Linked DNA regions of Roseobacter denitrificans OCh 114. The protein of the gene in region 2 interacts with the protein of the main gene of each other region in a pairwise test. Links are inferred from orthologs where the notes say so. Each region holds a gene or a part of one and is shown on either strand. Other genes may lie near its edges. The genes, in order: RD1_RS01745 and trkA.

Region 1 (6,135 bases), 2.3 Mb from region 2 along the record:
AGGATTACCACCTCCACCGGTTATGTACTGCTGTCCGATGAGTTGTTGATGCGCATGTCTGCCATGGATGTGACCTCACCCGGTGCGGTGTCTGCCACCACGCCTTTGGGGGATCTGCAGGCCGGCGCGATGCGCTTCTTTGTCCCGGAGGGAAAAGAAGATGGCCAATGGGTTTTTACAAACGGCGTAAAACTGGTACACACGCCGGATAAAACGAAAGAATAAGCTGTGACTGTTTTCAGAAATCTCATTTTATCCCTGCCGCTTGTTTTTGCGGCCACCGGTCTGTTGGCACAGGGCACGCAGGTGGCTTTTGGCACGATTCAGGACAACAGCGGACTGCCCGTTGAGGTCACCGCCGACAGTCTCGCTGTCGATCAGAACGCGGGAACGGCGCTGTTTACGGACAATGTGATCGTGATTCAGGGCGAAATGCGCTTGTCGGCCGACAATGTGCTGGTGGTCTATGACACGACGGCACAGGCCATTGACCGCATTGAGGCCACGGGCAATGTCGTGCTGATTTCCGGACAGGATGCCGCCGAATCCGAGCGGGCAGACTATAATGTCGATGACGGGACAATCGTGATGAGCGGCAGTGTTCTTGTCGCGCAGGGCCCCTCGGCAATCAGTGCTGACACAATGACTGTTCAGATATCCGACGGCACCGCGCAAATGTCAGGCCGGGTCAAAACCGTGCTGCAAACCGGTGATCAGTAGATGGCACGCCCCAGGCTGACAGTCGCAGAGGGCTCTGCCGGGTTACGGGTTGAGCATTTGCGCAAATCCTATCGCAAGAAAACTGTCATCCGCGATTTTTCGATGGAGTTAGACAGGGGCGAAGTCGTCGCTTTGCTGGGGCCGAACGGGTCGGGCAAGACAACGACCTTTTACGCCATTGCCGGGCTGGTGACGCCCGAGGGCGGCAGCGTGCAGATTGATGGGCAGGATGTGACGACCTTTCCCATGTATCGCCGTGCGCAACTGGGGATCGGATATCTGCCGCAGGAGATGAGCATCTTTCGCGGCCTTTCCGTACAGGATAACATCGCCGCGATCCTCGATATTACCGAACCGGACCGCCACAAGCGGCGCGAGCGGCTCGAAGAGTTGCTATCAGAGTTTTCGATCGAGCACCTGCGCCGCGCTCCCGCGCTTGCCCTGTCCGGCGGTGAGCGACGGCGTGTGGAAATCGCCCGATGCCTCGCGGCAAACCCACGGTATCTGCTGCTGGACGAACCCTTTGCGGGTGTCGATCCGATTTCGGTCGATGATATCCGCACCCTTGTGGCCGACCTCAAGAAACGCAGCATCGGCGTGCTGATCACCGACCACAACGTGCGGGAAACGCTGGAAATCGTGGATCGCGCCTATATTCTGCACGAAGGCAAGGTGCTGATGTCAGGCACGCCACAAGATGTCGTAGAGAACGAAAACGTGCGTCGGGTTTATCTGGGCGATAAATTCAGGATTTCCTGATATACCCTTTGTTAACCTTTACAATTTTTCCGCTTATGCGCGTTTCTTTTGTTTGACTCTTTCCCCAATAGTCGGGCTCAATGGAACCATGGCGAAGATCAGTCCTTGTGTTTCACCGTGTGCGACAGCTCGTCAGAGCACAGAAAACATCAACCTGAACGGTAGCCATTTTCCATAACCTGTCATCACTTAAGCACGTCGCGAAAGCGTGCGCTTTTGGCAGTGTCTGACTTAAAAGGAGAACCCATGCGGTATCAAATCAGCGGCAAACAGATCGATATTGGTGAAGCACTTCAGACCCACGTACGCGAGGAACTCAGCGAAGCGGTCAAGAAGTATGCCGAGCGCCCGACCGAGGCCGTTGTTGTTTTCTCCAAATCGGCCCATGAGTTTGTTTGCGAGGCAACGGTACATCTGTCGACCGGGCTGACGGCACAGGCCAAGGCGCATCAGACGGAGATATACGCAGCATTTGATGCCTGTCGCGAGAAAATGGAAAAGCAGCTGCGTCGCTACAAGCGTAGGTTGAAAGATCATCATAAAGATCGGGCCGAGCCTGTTGAAATCTACGGCGCGTCCTCATATATCCTCGCATCAGAAGTTGAGTCGGAGGATCAGGAGCCCGAAACGCTGCAACCGATCATTGTGGCTGAAATGGAGACGAAGATCCCCTCTCTTTCCGTGGGCGAGGCCGTCATGCAAATGGAGCTTCAAGGTGCTCCTGTTCTGGTGTTTCGCAACGAAGGCAAGGAAGGCGTGAATGTTGTATACCGTCGGGATGATGGGAACATCGGCTGGATCGATCCTAAGTAGAGTATAACGGCGCAGGCTGCGTCAAAAAAGTGCGAGCGATATGGAATTTTCTGAACTCCTGAAGCCGGAGGCCGTAAAGGTGCTGAACTCGGCCTCCAGCAAGAAACGCTTGATGCAAGACATCAGCGATCTTTCTGCACAAGTCTATGATTTGAACGCAGATGTGGTCCTTGATGCGATGCTGGCGCGCGAAGCGCTTGGGCCGACGGGTGTGGGGCATGGCATCGCCTTGCCGCATGCCCGGTTGAGCGATCTTGACTCCGTTCTGGGTGTTTTTGTTCTTCTCGACAAACCGATTGATTTCGGCTCCGTTGACCGCCAACCGGTTGATATCGCCTTTGCCCTTTTCGCGCCCGAGGATGCAGGTGTCGATCACCTCAAGGCGCTGGCGCTGGTCTCGCGCACCCTGCGTGATGCGTCCGTGTGTGCGAAACTGCGGGCCAACCGCAACCCGGCCACACTCTATACAATTCTGACATCGGCAGAAGCAGAACAAGCCGCCTGACCGGTGAAAACTGGTCAGGCGGCTGCAACGTCTGGTGATGTTTCGGTCGCTTTACTGTGCGGCTTTGCTCATGCTGACGATTTCGTGGATATATCTCGAAAGATCATCCCGCAGGTCATCTCGCGCCAGCCCGAATGAAACCGTCGCCTGCAGGAAGCCCGACTTTGAGCCGCAATCAAACCTCTGGCCCTGAAAGCGATACCCATAGACCCCATGGTCTTTTTCGATCTCGGTTGCGATGGCATCTGTCAGTTGCACCTCGCCTCCGGCACCTTTTTTCATGTCGTTGAGGTTCGACAAGACGGACGGGGCAAGAATGTAACGGCCAATGACCGCAAGGTTTGACGGTGCTTTACCCTCTGGTGGTTTTTCAACCATCCCTTTGACGCGCACCATCGACCCCATATCCGTTTCGATGTCCAACATGCCGTAAGAAGACGCCTTTTCCGGTGGCACTTCCATCGCGGCCACCATATTGCCGCCCGTTTCCTCGTATGCCTCAACCATTTGCTGCAGACACGGTTTGTCCCCTGCAATGACATCATCCGGCAGGATCACCGCAAAAGGTTCGTCCGCGATCAGACGGCGCGCGCACCAAACGGCGTGACCCAGCCCCAGCGCTTTGTGTTGGCGGATATAGGCGATTGCGCCGCTTTCCATATTGGTGTTTTCGAGCATTTCCAGCAGCTTTGTCTTGCCCTTGTCACGCAAGGATTGCTCAAGCTGCGGGGCATGATCGAAGTAGTCTTCGAGCGCACCTTTGCCGCGCGAGGTTACAAAGATGAACTCCTTGATCCCGGCGGCGCGCGCTTCATCAATGGCGTATTGAATGAGCGGTCGGTCCACCAGCGTCATGATTTCCTTCGGGACGGATTTTGTTGCTGGTAAAAACCGCGTCCCCATACCTGCGACAGGAAAAATAGCCTTCGTTACTTTGCGCGTCATCTCGCCACCCTCGTTTGCCATATTCGTTCTTTCTTACCAGTTTTCATCCTAGCCGAAGGGCCGTGCAGGATGTCTGTTTACCGTTCCGCTGATCCACTCTTACAGTACCTTTTAGGTTGAAACACGCAGATTACAGGCATCGCGTGGGCTTTACCCTAGGTTATCCGCTTCCAAATGACCACCGCTCAGAGACAAGAGGGTAAACACTCCGAATCATTCCAACCCCATCGCTGCCATCATTGCCTCAAGGCGCGGCACGTCCTCAGGGTTGTTGAGTTCCCAGAATTGCCGGCCCTTTGCCTCAACCTCGACGCATAAAACCGACCTGCCGTTTTCCATGAACCGAAGCTGCTCAAGCCCTTCCAGCTGTTCCAGCGGGCCGACCTGCCAGCCCGGATAGGCCGCAAGGGCCGCAGGGCGGTACGCATAGACGCCCACATGATGGAAAACCGGCGTTTGCGCATCTTCGGAATAGTCTCGGGACGTGAAGGGGATAACCTCCTTGGAAAAGTAGAGCGCATGGTTGTCTTGCGCAAAAACCGCCGTGGTGCCACCGACCCGGCCTGCCTTGCGGTCGTTCAAAAGTCCCTGCAGCGTTTCACCATCACATCGCAACACGGGCGTCGCGATTTCGGCCGTGGGCGCGTTCAAAAGACCTGCGACCAGATCCTCGATAAACCACGCGGGGGTAAGCGGCGCATCCCCTTGCAGATTGACGACGATGTCATATCCCCCGCCCAGCGCTGCGTGCACTTCGGCACATCTTTCGGTGCCATTGGCGCAGTAAGGCGACGTCATCACGACCTCTGCCCCGAAAGCCTGCGCCGCGTCCTGAATACGGGTATCATCCGTGGCCACCACAACGCGGTCGATGCCCGACACCTCCATGGCTGCGCGCCAGCTGCGTTCAATCAGACTGAGCGTTTGACCGGAAGCGCCACGCAAACCGACCAGCGGCTTGCCGGGATACCGCGACGAGGCATAGCGCGCTGGGATTGCGATCAGGACAGACATCAGGCTTTGGTCAACTCGACACCGGGCGCATAGGCAATGAAGAACGGGTTCGCATACCCGGATTTGCCATAGCGCAGCGGTGACAGATCGTCGAACCGCACAACATGCCCACCTGCACCTGCAAGCACCGCATGACCCGCAGCGGTATCCCATTCCATCGTGCGACCCAGACGGGGATACAAATCTGCCTCGCCCGTCGCAACGAGACAGAACTTCAGTGAACTCCCCGCACTTTTCATATCACGCACGGCGTATTTGTTGATGTAGTCATCCGTCGCCTGATCCCGATGGGATTTTGATGCAACGACCATCAAGGCGGCATTGTCCGGGGCCGAAACGGACATCGCCTTGGTCTCGCCAACGGTTTCAGGCGCAAAACTTCCCGTTTCCTCGACAGACTGGCCACTTGCATCCGTAAAGAACATCCGTTGACGGGCGGGGGCGTAGACCACGCCGCGTGTCGGCACGCCATCCTCGACCAGCGCGATGTTGACGGTGAAATCGCCGCGGCGCTGGATGAATTCCTTGGTGCCATCCAGCGGGTCCACGATCAGGAATGTATCACCCGTCTGACTGTGGGATGCCGCCTGTTCCTCGGTGATCAGCAAAACGTCCGGGAAGGCTGCGCGGAGTCCCGCCGATATGATGGCATCGGCGGCCTCATCGGCGGCTGTAACGGGGCTTTGGTCTGATTTGGTCTGCACATCAAAGTCATCTGACTCGTAAATTTCCATGATCTTTGCGCCCGCCTCAATGGAAAGACGTCGCATAACCTGTGTCAGCTTATTGTAATCAAACATGAATTTACCTTTTCGCGGCCCTGGCGTGTAACTTTATGCCGCCCCTTATGCGGCGAGTGTTGCGGAACAGCAAGAATTCCATGACACGGCGGCGCGATTGTAAGGGTCAACCGCTCATGTTGCACAGTTTGCACTCACGAAAAGGCGGTTGGAGCTCGGCACCGACGATGGCCGATCTGATCTGCCGTGCGGTCAGTGCGCAAGAGCCACAGCAGCGCAACCGCTGCGCTTGCGATGGACATTCTGAAAACTCTTCTGCCTGTTCTGATGTTTTCGGTGGTTGGCCCAAACGGTCCGATGATCTGTGGTAATCGTGCTGCACCGCCACAAAGGGGTCACGTCACAACGCGCAGCGTCAAATTCAACCGCCCGCCGTTTTCAAGAAGCGTGGAGGAGCCAAAGCGAATCCGGTCAACCCCGTGATAGGCCAGCCGCGCCGCACCGCCCATAACAACGACATCGCCCGATTGCAGCCAGACAGATTGCGTTTTGCTGCCCCGTTCGCTGTGGCCCATTCGAAACAGCCCATCGTCCCCCAGTGAAATCGACAGCACCGGCCATTCAAGGCTGCCTTCGTCC
Region 2 (9,428 bases):
GCGTCAGGGTCGCTGCGCGCTTTTTGCCCTGCAGGGTCTGGGTCACGGCAGCGAGCAGACCGTCAAGACCTTCACCGCTGAGCGCCGATATGGCAAAGACAGACGGGTCGCGGTCCGCGCGCGCGCGCATCGCATCCGCCTCACCCTCGGACAGCAAATCCAGCTTGTTCCACAGCTCGAAGGTGGGCCGGTCTTCTTCGACGCCCAAAGTGGTCATGATGTCCTGCACATCCTTGGCCTGCGCCTCGGTTTCCGGGTGCGAGATGTCCCTGACGTGGCAGATCACATCCGCCGCCAACACCTCCTCAAGCGTGGCGCGGAATGCTGCCACCAGTTCGGTGGGCAAATCCGAGATGAATCCAACCGTATCAGAGAGGATCACCTCCGGCCCATCCGGCAGGCGCAACCGGCGCATGGTGGGATCAAGCGTGGCAAAGAGCATGTCCTTGGCCATGACATCCGCGCCGGTCAAATGGTTGAACAGGGTCGATTTCCCGGCATTGGTATAGCCCACCAGCGCGATGATCGGATAGGGAATCTTGGCCCGCGCCGCCCGGTGCAGCGCGCGGGTCTTGACCACCTTCTCCAACTGGCGGCGCAGGCGCGTCAATTGATCGTCAATCGCGCGGCGGTCCGCCTCGATCTGGGTTTCACCGGGACCACCCACAAATCCCAAACCGCCCCTTTGGCGTTCAAGGTGGGTCCAGGCCCGCACCAGACGGGTCCGCTGATAGCTCAGCGCCGCCATCTCAACCTGCAACACCCCTTCGCGGGTTGCGGCGCGATCACTGAAAATTTCGAGGATCAGGCCCGTGCGGTCGAGCAGTTTGACACCCCATGCCTTTTCCAGATTGCGCTGCTGCACGGGGCTTACCGGACCGTCCACCAAAACCAGTTCGATCTCCTCGTCGTGCAGGCTCTTCTTGATTTCGTCGATCTTACCCGAGCCAAAGAGCATGCCGGCGCGCACGGTTTTCAGCGGCACAATGTCCGCGCCCACCACCTCAAGTTCGGGCAAGGCGCGCGCGAGTGAGACGGCTTCTGCCAGCGCATGTTCGGCCAGTCGGCGATCAGGGTCGGATTTTATTTCAGGATGCAGAACCCAGGCGCGGGTCACACGCGTCTGGATGGTTTCATCAATTTGAAAGGGTGGCTTGCTCAAGAAGCGTCTTCGCCCTCGTAAAGACTGATGGGCTGGCTCGGCATGATCGTGGAAATGGCATGCTTATACACCAGCTGCGATTGCCCATCCCGGCGCAACAACACGCAGAAATTGTCAAACCACGTGATCACGCCCTGCAGCTTCACTCCATTGATCAGAAAGATGGTCACAGGAACTTTTGTCTTGCGCACATGGTTCAGGAACGCATCCTGAAGGTTCTGTCTGTCCGACGCCATTGTCTTCCTCGCCTTTATTCTTGCCAGAGCCCGCAGATCGAACTCGTCCCTCGACGTGATTATGAAGCCCCGTTCCCGGAGTTTCCAGCCCTAAAAACAGTCCGTTACGGACCTAACCGTTCAATCGCTCAACTGCGCCATAAATCCGGCGTCAAAAGCGCGATGATCGCAAGGGTTTCCAAACGCCCCAGAACCATCGCCGCACAGAACACGGATTTCGCATATGGTCCCAGTTCGGCCAGTGAAATCGGCGTTTCCGTGGCAAGGTTCAACAAGGGGCCGGTGGTGGACAGGCCCGCAATGCTGAGCACGAGCGCATCCTCGAAAGCGACGCCGAAAAGGGCAAACAACAGCGTCAAGGCAGCCATCGTCATGGCAAAAAGCATGAAGAAAATCCATGCGATGAAGGCCCCGTTTCGCTGTAAGCGACGGCTCTCCTTTCCTGCGCGGCTCACCGAGGAGGGATGCACCAGCCGCTCAAGCTCGCGTTTTCCGTTGAGATAGAGTGCAAAGACGCGCAACAGTTTCACACCGCCTGCGGTCGTTGCAACCCCGCCCCCCATCAGCGCCAGCCCCATCAGGATCAGACCGGGTGTCTCAAGACCGGACCACGCCTGCGCCTGCGCCCAGTCCGCGCTGGCAAAACCGGTCGTCGTCAGAAAGGACATCACCGTGAAAACCGACCCCCAGAGGGCACGTATCGCCAACCAGAAGTCATCTTCGGCGGCCACATCAAAGGCACCGATCCAGTGGCGCAAAAACAGCACGAGTGGCACGCCGATCACGATCAGCATGCCAAGGCGGAACTCGGGGTCGGTCTGGATACCGCCCTGCGTGGCCGTCACCGTGTCCGAGGAAAACGTCAGCCGCGACAGCGCAAACAGCATGAACAGCAGCATCAGCACCTCGCCCGTGAGCCCCGAGCCACTGCCCTCAAGCCCGCCGATGGCAGAAATCCCCGACGTTGACATGATCGACATCGCATGCGTCAGCGCGACGAGGGACGGATCCCCGCTGATCAGCAAGAGCACCCAGAGCAGCAGCGTGAGACTGACGTAAATCGGCACCAGCGCCACCACAATCCGCATCAGTTTCTCGCGCGGGTTGGTCTTGTCGAGCTCGCCAAAACGGCTTTCGCGCTGGCCGGGTTCCGCTTGGGCCGTGACCTCAAACCCGCCCAGATTGAGCGGTGCAAGAATGGCCGACGCCGCGATCCACATCATCACGCCCCCCATCCAGGCAACCTGCGCGCGCCACAAATGAAGCGTGTTGTTCAAGCGGGAGGGGTCATCAAAGACCGTTGCGCCCGTGGTCGTGATCGCACTCACCATCTCGACATAGGCGTTGAGAAAACGCGTGGTCTGAAGGCTTTCATAAAGCGGCAGAGCCAAAAAGGCAGGCAGAAACACGAATGTCGCGAAAATCGACATGAGGTTTCCGAGCACCCCATGTCTGGGCGTGCGCCCGGTCTGGGCAATGACGATCATCGCAAAAATCACAATCCCGAAGAGGCCCGTGTAGAAAAACGCCCGCGAGGTTTCCAAAGAACGCGTCGCCCCGCTGTGCAGCGCGGGGATGATCATGGAGAACGCGGCCAGACCAAAGATCAGCACAAACAGCTGTTGATCCAGCAGGTAGGCCGACAGGGGTTTGCGGGGCGTTTTGTGAGCAGCGCGTGACATCGGATCAGAAAAAGTCGATCGAGACTTGCATCAACCGTTCAACTTCGGGCACGTCCTCGGCAAGGGCAAAGATGGCGACGATATCGCCTTCGTCAATGCGCGTGCTGCCCATGGGGCGGATGATCTTGTCACCCTTGCGCACCGCGCCGACCAGCACACCTTCGGGAAATTCGATATCTGCAATCCGGCTGCCCGCCAGCGGCGAGGTCGACAGCACCTCGGCTTCGATCACTTCGGCCTCTGCGTCGCCGACCGAATAGACCGCGCGCACCCTGCCGTGCCGGATGTGGCGCAGGATGGAGCTGACCGTCGTGGCGCGTGGGTTGATGTAGGCGTCAATGCCCAACGGCCCCATGAGCGGCACGAGGGTCGGGTCATTGATCAGCGCGATCACATAGGGGCAGCCCTCCGATTTGGCACGCACACAGGCCAGCATGTTGGTCTTGTCGTCATCGGTGATCGCCAGCATCGCATCCGCCCGCGCGATGCCCGCCTCCGCCAAGAGCCCTGAATCCAGACCATCGCCATTCAGCACGATGGTACGCTCCAACGCCTCGGCGGCGCGTTCGGCGCAGTGGCGGTTTTTTTCAATGACCTTGGTGCGCACGCGTTTGGCGCGCTGCTCAAGGGCCTGGGCCACCGCAAGACCAACGTTGCCGCCGCCCACAAGCACCACGCGTTCCTGCTTTGACTGTTTCTTGCCAAAGATTTCCATCGTTCGCGCAATATCCGCGACGTGGCAAAAGACGTAGCAGTCATCCCCGACAAAAAGCTGGTCCTTGGCCTCGGGCGCAAACAGGCTGCCTTCGCGCCGCACGCCAACGACCGTTGCGCGCAGCGTCGAAAACAGATCGGTGAGTTGCCGCAGCGGCGTGTTCACCACCGGGCATTCCTCTTCGATGGTGATGCCCAGCAGATGCGCCTTGCCGTCCATGAAGACTTCGGTGTCAAAGGCCGCTGGCGCAGACAGACGCTGCAGGGCGGCGGAGGCGACTTCCCTTTCGGGGCTGATCACCACGTCGATCGGCATGTGATCGCGCCTGTAAAGGTCGGAGTATATCGCCTCCAGATAGGACTGGCTGCGCAGACGCGCGATCTTGCGATTAACGCCGAAAACCGAATGGGCAATCTGGCACGTCACCATGTTGACTTCATCCGAATGGGTCGCGGCGATGATCATTTCCGCATCTTCCGCCCCGGCACGGGCCAGCACGTCGGGGTAGCTCGCAAAACCTGCGATCCCCTGCACATCCAGCGAATCCGTTGCGCGCCGCACGAGGTCAGGGTTGCTGTCCACGACGGTCACGTCATTGCGTTCGCCTGAAAGATGCCGCGCGATCTGCCAGCCCACCTGACCGGCACCGCAGATGATGACCTTCATGTTTACGTGTCCTTCAGGGCATGCCTAAGGCTTTCTGAATGGCAGATGGCCCGCACACGGTCAATTCAATTGTCTTGGGCAGCCAAAGCGGGCATTTTATCCCCATGGTGTGGTTCAGAATACTGCTGCTCGGCGGCAGCCTGCTTGCGGCCTGCGCCCCGATGGAGCTCTATTATCAAAGCGGTGGCAGTGTTGCGCGTATGCAGGACAACCTGCTGTCCTGTGAGGTCGCCGCCCTCAGGGACGCACCGGTGGCCTCAGAGATCAGACGCCGCCCGCCGGTGTTCGTGCCCCCACGACGGTATTGCACGGGCGGGCACTGCTATCATCGCGGCGGGTATTTCGTGGACGGGCAAGTCTACACGGTTGATGTCAATGCCCGTCTGCGCGGCGATCTGGAAGCGCGATGCATGCGCAACAAGGGCTATACCCCTGTCGAGATCCCGGATTGCCCTGCCCGTCTGGCGCGCGAGATCAGCCCCACACAGACCGACGTGATGCCGCCCTTGACGCCGGCAAGCTGTGTGATCCGCGACCGCAGCGGCATGTGGCAGATTGTCGAAACCGCGCCATAGCTTTTGTCGCTTTTGGTATGGCGAGTGCCTCGCGCTCTTTCTAAACCAATCATATGAATGCACTGATTCCCGAAACAGGCCCCGACCTTACCCCCATCAAAGCCGTCTCTCAGGCCTACGCGGCGTCACTGGACCGTGCGACGCCCGACACGGTGGCCGATGTTCTGACGGCCTATCAATCGGACAGGTGCCACTGGTTCGGCATGCACCCCTTTCACGAACAAACCGGGCCGCGTGATATCGCCAGGACCTTTTGGGCACCGTTCCTGACGTCCTTTTCGCGCCTGCAACGGCGCGAGGACATCTTTTTTGCCGGGCTGAACGAAATCGACGGCTTCAAGAGCACCTGGACCGCCTCCATGGGTCATTTTCTGGGGCTGTTCGATGCACCGTTTCTGGGCATTCCGGCCACGGGCAAGATCGCCATGCTGCGCTATGCGGAGTTCAACCGGGTTGAAAACGGCAAGATCACGCAATCCGCGCTCTTTGTGGATATTTTGCATCTGATGGCGCAAGCGGGAATACATCCGCTGAATGCGCCGCAAACGGGCGCGCAACTGGTGCAGCCCGGCCCCCGCACGCATGACGGCCTGGTGATGAAACCACAGCCCCATGCGGAATCGCAGAAAACGCTGGCGCGGATCAACAATATGATCGGCTCGATAGATCATGCCAATGCCGCCGCAAAGCCCCCCTCACCGCAGGAAGAACTGCGCGTGGATTGGCAGGATGACATGGTCTGGTGGGGGCCAACCGGGATCGGCGCGACCTACACGATTGACCGCTACATAAAGCAGCACCAAGGCCCCTTTCGCCGCGCGATGGAGGGGCGTGTGCTGAACGGCCATCTGTGCCGCATGGCCGAGGGGACATACGGCGGCTTTTTTGGCTGGCCAAACCTCACGCTGACCAACAGGAACGGTTTCATGGGCGTGCCCGGCAACGACATCCGCGCCGATATGCGCGTGGTCGATATCTACCGGCGCGAGGGCGACAAGCTGGTTGAGAACTGGGTCTTTATCGACATGCTGCATTTTCTCAAGATGCAAGGTGTCGATGTTCTGGCGCAGATCAACGTCCATAGCGTCTGACGAAACACATGAAACATCACGTAACGCGTTGAAATCATTGATTTCAGGCAGCGTTGCGTACTTCAGGTTTTTCGCATGACGCTTTAGCCCACCGCCTCGGCATCCTCATCAATATGCGCAACCCGCGTGCCGGATTTGGCCGATGTCACAACGCCGAGCGATTTGAGTTTACGGTGTAGCGCGCTGCGTTCCATCCCGACGAAATTCGCCGTTTTCGAGATGTTGCCGCCAAAGCGGTTGATCTGCGTCAGCAGGTATTCCCGCTCGAATGCTTCACGCGCTTCGCGCAGGGCAAGCGTAGCGAGGGCACCTGACAGGACGATCCCGCTGTCGCTATTGCCGCCTTCCTCGATGCCCGGCAACTCGCGCGCTTCAATCGGCCCGTTGCTGTCGCCGAGGATCAGCACCCGTTCGATCAGGTTTTTCAACTGGCGCACGTTGCCCGGCCATTGCATCGTTTGCATCAGCGCGATGGCATCCTCGCTGAGTTCACGCAAGGCCAGACCTTGGGACGCATTCATTTCCGCGATGAAAGCCGCTGCCAACTCCGGGATATCCTCGCGGCGGTCTTCCAGCGATGGCACCGCGATCGGCACCACATTCAGCCGGTGATAGAGTTCCTGACGGAAGGTCCCTGCAGCAATCGCCTGTTCAAGATTGCGACTGGTCGATGAGATCACCCGCAAATCGACGCGCACCGTGTCATTGCCCCCGACCCGCTGGAATTGCTGGTCAACCAGCACCCGCAGGATCTTCGACTGCGTGCCCTCGGGCATATCGGCCACTTCATCAAAATAGATGATGCCACCATGCGCCTCTTCCAGCAGGCCCGGTTCGATACCACGTTCAGATGATTCCCGCCCGAACAGCACCTCTTCCATACGATCCGGCGCAACACCGGCGCAGTTCACCGTCACAAAGGGTGCGGAGGCACGGTTGGAATTGGTGTGAATATACCGCGCTGCCAGTTCCTTGCCGCAGCCTGCCGGCCCCGTCAGCATCACGCGTCCATTGGATTTCGTGACCTTGTCCAGCTGGCTCACCATGGTGCGGAAGGCCGCAGACGAACCGATCATATCCGCAGCTGACACGTCCCGGCGTTTCAGGCTCTGGTTTTCCTGGCGCAGACGCGATGTCTCCATCGCCCGGCGGATCACCACGAGTAACTGGTCGATGTTAAAGGGTTTTTCGATGAAATCATACGCCCCCTGTTTGATGGCTGCGACCGCGATTTCGATATTGCCATGCCCGGAAATGATCACCACCGGCACATCGGGATTGTCGCGTTTGACCGCCTTGAGAATATCAATCCCATCCATGCGGCTGTCTTTCAGCCAGATATCGAGGATGATCAGCGCAGGCGCTTCCGCGTTGATGGCCGACATCGCATCGTCCGAATTTCCGGCGAGCCGGGTGGCATAGCCTTCGTCAATCAGAATATCCGAGATCAGTTCGCGAATATCGCGTTCATCATCAACAATCAGAATATCACTCATGGGTCAGGAGTCCTTCTTGCGGGAGTGTTTTTTCGGGTTGCGAGGCAACGATGGGCAGCATGATCACCGCCATCGCGCCAACATGGGTATCCGTGCCAAAGGCAGGCGCATCTTCGAGGGCGAGCGTGCCGCCGTGTTCTTCGATAATCTTTTTCACAATCGGCAGGCCAAGGCCGGTGCCTTCGCTGCGCGTCGTGACATAGGGTTCAAACAGCCGCGCGCGATCTTCCGGCAGACCGATCCCATTGTCCGCAATGGTGATCGTTGCGCGGTTCTTGCCCGCTTTCAAGGCCACACGGATTGTCGGCGAATAACCCGGCGGTGCGCTCTTTTCCAACAGGCTTTCAATGGCTTCTCCGGCGTTCTTAATCAGATTTGTCAACGCCTGCGTGATCATCGTCGCATCCAGATCGCTGGGTACGACGCTATCGGGCACGTCGCTTTCGAAACGCACGTTGGGCTGGCCGGTTTCCTGCAGCAGCACCGCATCGCGCACGAGGGCAGCCAGATCAATTTCCCGACGCTCAGGTTCTGGCATGCGGGCAAATTTCGAAAACTCATCCACGATGCGCCGCAGATCACCGGTTTGGCGCACGATCACATCGGTCATCTGTTCAAGCGCTTCGCTATCCTCTCCGACCCGCGGTGAGAACTTGCGCTTGATGCGCTCTGCAGACAGCTGGATCGGGGTCAGCGGGTTCTTGATTTCATGCGCAATGCGGCGCGCCACATCCCCCCATGCCGCCATGCGCTGCGCGCTCACCAGATCAGTCACGTCGTCAAAAGCGACCACATACCCCTCAAGCGTCCCATCTTCGGAGCGGCGGGTCGCCATCCGCACCAACAGGTTTTCAAGACGCCCCTGACGGGTCACTTTCACCTCGCCCTGAACGGTTTCGGTCGGTGAACTCTTGATCGCGTCAAAGAGGTTGGCAAATTCAGGCACCACCGCGACAAGGGCCAGCGACTGGCGGTCCTCGTGCCAATCCAGCAGACGTTCCGCCGAACGGTTCACGAATTTCACGCGCCCGGTTGGGTCCAGTCCCACAACACCAGAGGTCACGGAACTCAGCACGGAATCAAACAGACGGCGGCGGCGTTCGATCTGTTCGGTGTTTTCCACCAGCGTTTCCCGCTGCAACTTCAACTGCTTGGTCATCTGGTTGAAATAGCGGCTGAGCATCGCGATCTCGTCGTTGCCATCTTCTTCGCGCACCTGCACGTTCAGATCACCGGCACCGACCCGCTGGGCCGCCCCCGTCAAACGCCCCACCGGGCCCGACAGCCGCTCTGCAAACCACAGGCCCAGCCAGATCGCCGCCAAGATGAGGATCAGGGCGAAGGCGAGATACAACAGGCCAAATTCAAACAACAGCCGCCCGCGTTCGCTTTCGAGTTGCTGGTAAAGGCGCACTGTTTCCTGCGTTTCATCCAGCAATGACAGTATCTCACCGTCAACATCACGGCTGACATACAGGAAGCGATCCACAAATGAGGACAGCCGCACAAGCGCGCGGAATTCATTGTTCGCCCAATCCTCGATCACCACGACATCCCCGGTGCTGGCCTGCCGCAGCTGGGCCTGCGTCGGGGCCTCGTAGTCAAAGAGATATGAGCGATCGCCACGGGCCCGGATATCTGCCGTGCCGTCAATCAGATAGGCCTCGCGCAGGCCCCGCTGAATCTGCCGCTGCCCATCGGCCAGGAGTTCGCTGTCAGAAATGATAACCCCGCGCTGGCGCGCCTTGTTGATCAATGCGGCCAGCACGCGCGCATCCTCCGCCAGATCGACACGTTGCTCGGCC

Evidence for each region.
Region 1: the proteins of trkA (region 2) and RD1_RS01745 interact in binary tests that used the Escherichia coli proteins (3 or more experiments, as listed by UniProt). The link is inferred for Roseobacter denitrificans OCh 114 from one-to-one orthologs.

Annotation. Positions count from the first base shown.
Region 1 is NC_008209.1:362,953-369,087, forward strand. Bases 1,346-4,064 are described here. They hold RD1_RS01745 (PTS sugar transporter subunit IIA), read left to right. Parts: upstream 1,346-2,332; coding sequence 2,333-2,797; downstream 2,798-4,064. Other genes in these bases: lptB (LPS export ABC transporter ATP-binding protein), read left to right, coding at 1,346-1,479; raiA (ribosome hibernation-promoting factor, HPF/YfiA family), read left to right, coding at 1,726-2,292; galU (UTP--glucose-1-phosphate uridylyltransferase GalU), read right to left, coding at 2,849-3,742; RD1_RS01755 (3-deoxy-manno-octulosonate cytidylyltransferase family protein), read right to left, coding at 3,956-4,064. In the rest of the region: RD1_RS01725 (hypothetical protein), read left to right, coding at 1-225; lipopolysaccharide transport periplasmic protein LptA, read left to right, coding at 229-720; more of lptB, read left to right, coding at 721-1,345; more of RD1_RS01755, read right to left, coding at 4,065-4,756; 3'(2'),5'-bisphosphate nucleotidase CysQ, read right to left, coding at 4,756-5,556; RD1_RS01765 (alpha-ketoglutarate-dependent dioxygenase AlkB family protein), read right to left, coding at 5,892-6,135. UniProt on the Escherichia coli protein: Seems to have a role in regulating nitrogen assimilation.
Region 2 is NC_008209.1:2,626,259-2,635,686, forward strand. Bases 2,274-5,147 are described here. They hold trkA (Trk system potassium transporter TrkA), read right to left. Parts: upstream 4,462-5,147; coding sequence 3,085-4,461; downstream 2,274-3,084. Other genes in these bases: RD1_RS12650 (TrkH family potassium uptake protein), read right to left, coding at 2,274-3,080; RD1_RS12660 (hypothetical protein), read left to right, coding at 4,500-5,036; RD1_RS12665 (ester cyclase), read left to right, coding at 5,090-5,147. Also shown: GTPase HflX, read right to left, coding at 1-1,162; RNA chaperone Hfq, read right to left, coding at 1,159-1,398; more of RD1_RS12650, read right to left, coding at 1,527-2,273; more of RD1_RS12665, read left to right, coding at 5,148-6,127; RD1_RS12670 (sigma-54-dependent transcriptional regulator), read right to left, coding at 6,211-7,623; RD1_RS12675 (sensor histidine kinase NtrY-like), read right to left, coding at 7,616-9,428. UniProt on the Escherichia coli protein: Part of the constitutive potassium transport systems TrkG and TrkH. May regulate the transport activity of TrkG and TrkH systems. Binds to NAD(+) and NADH.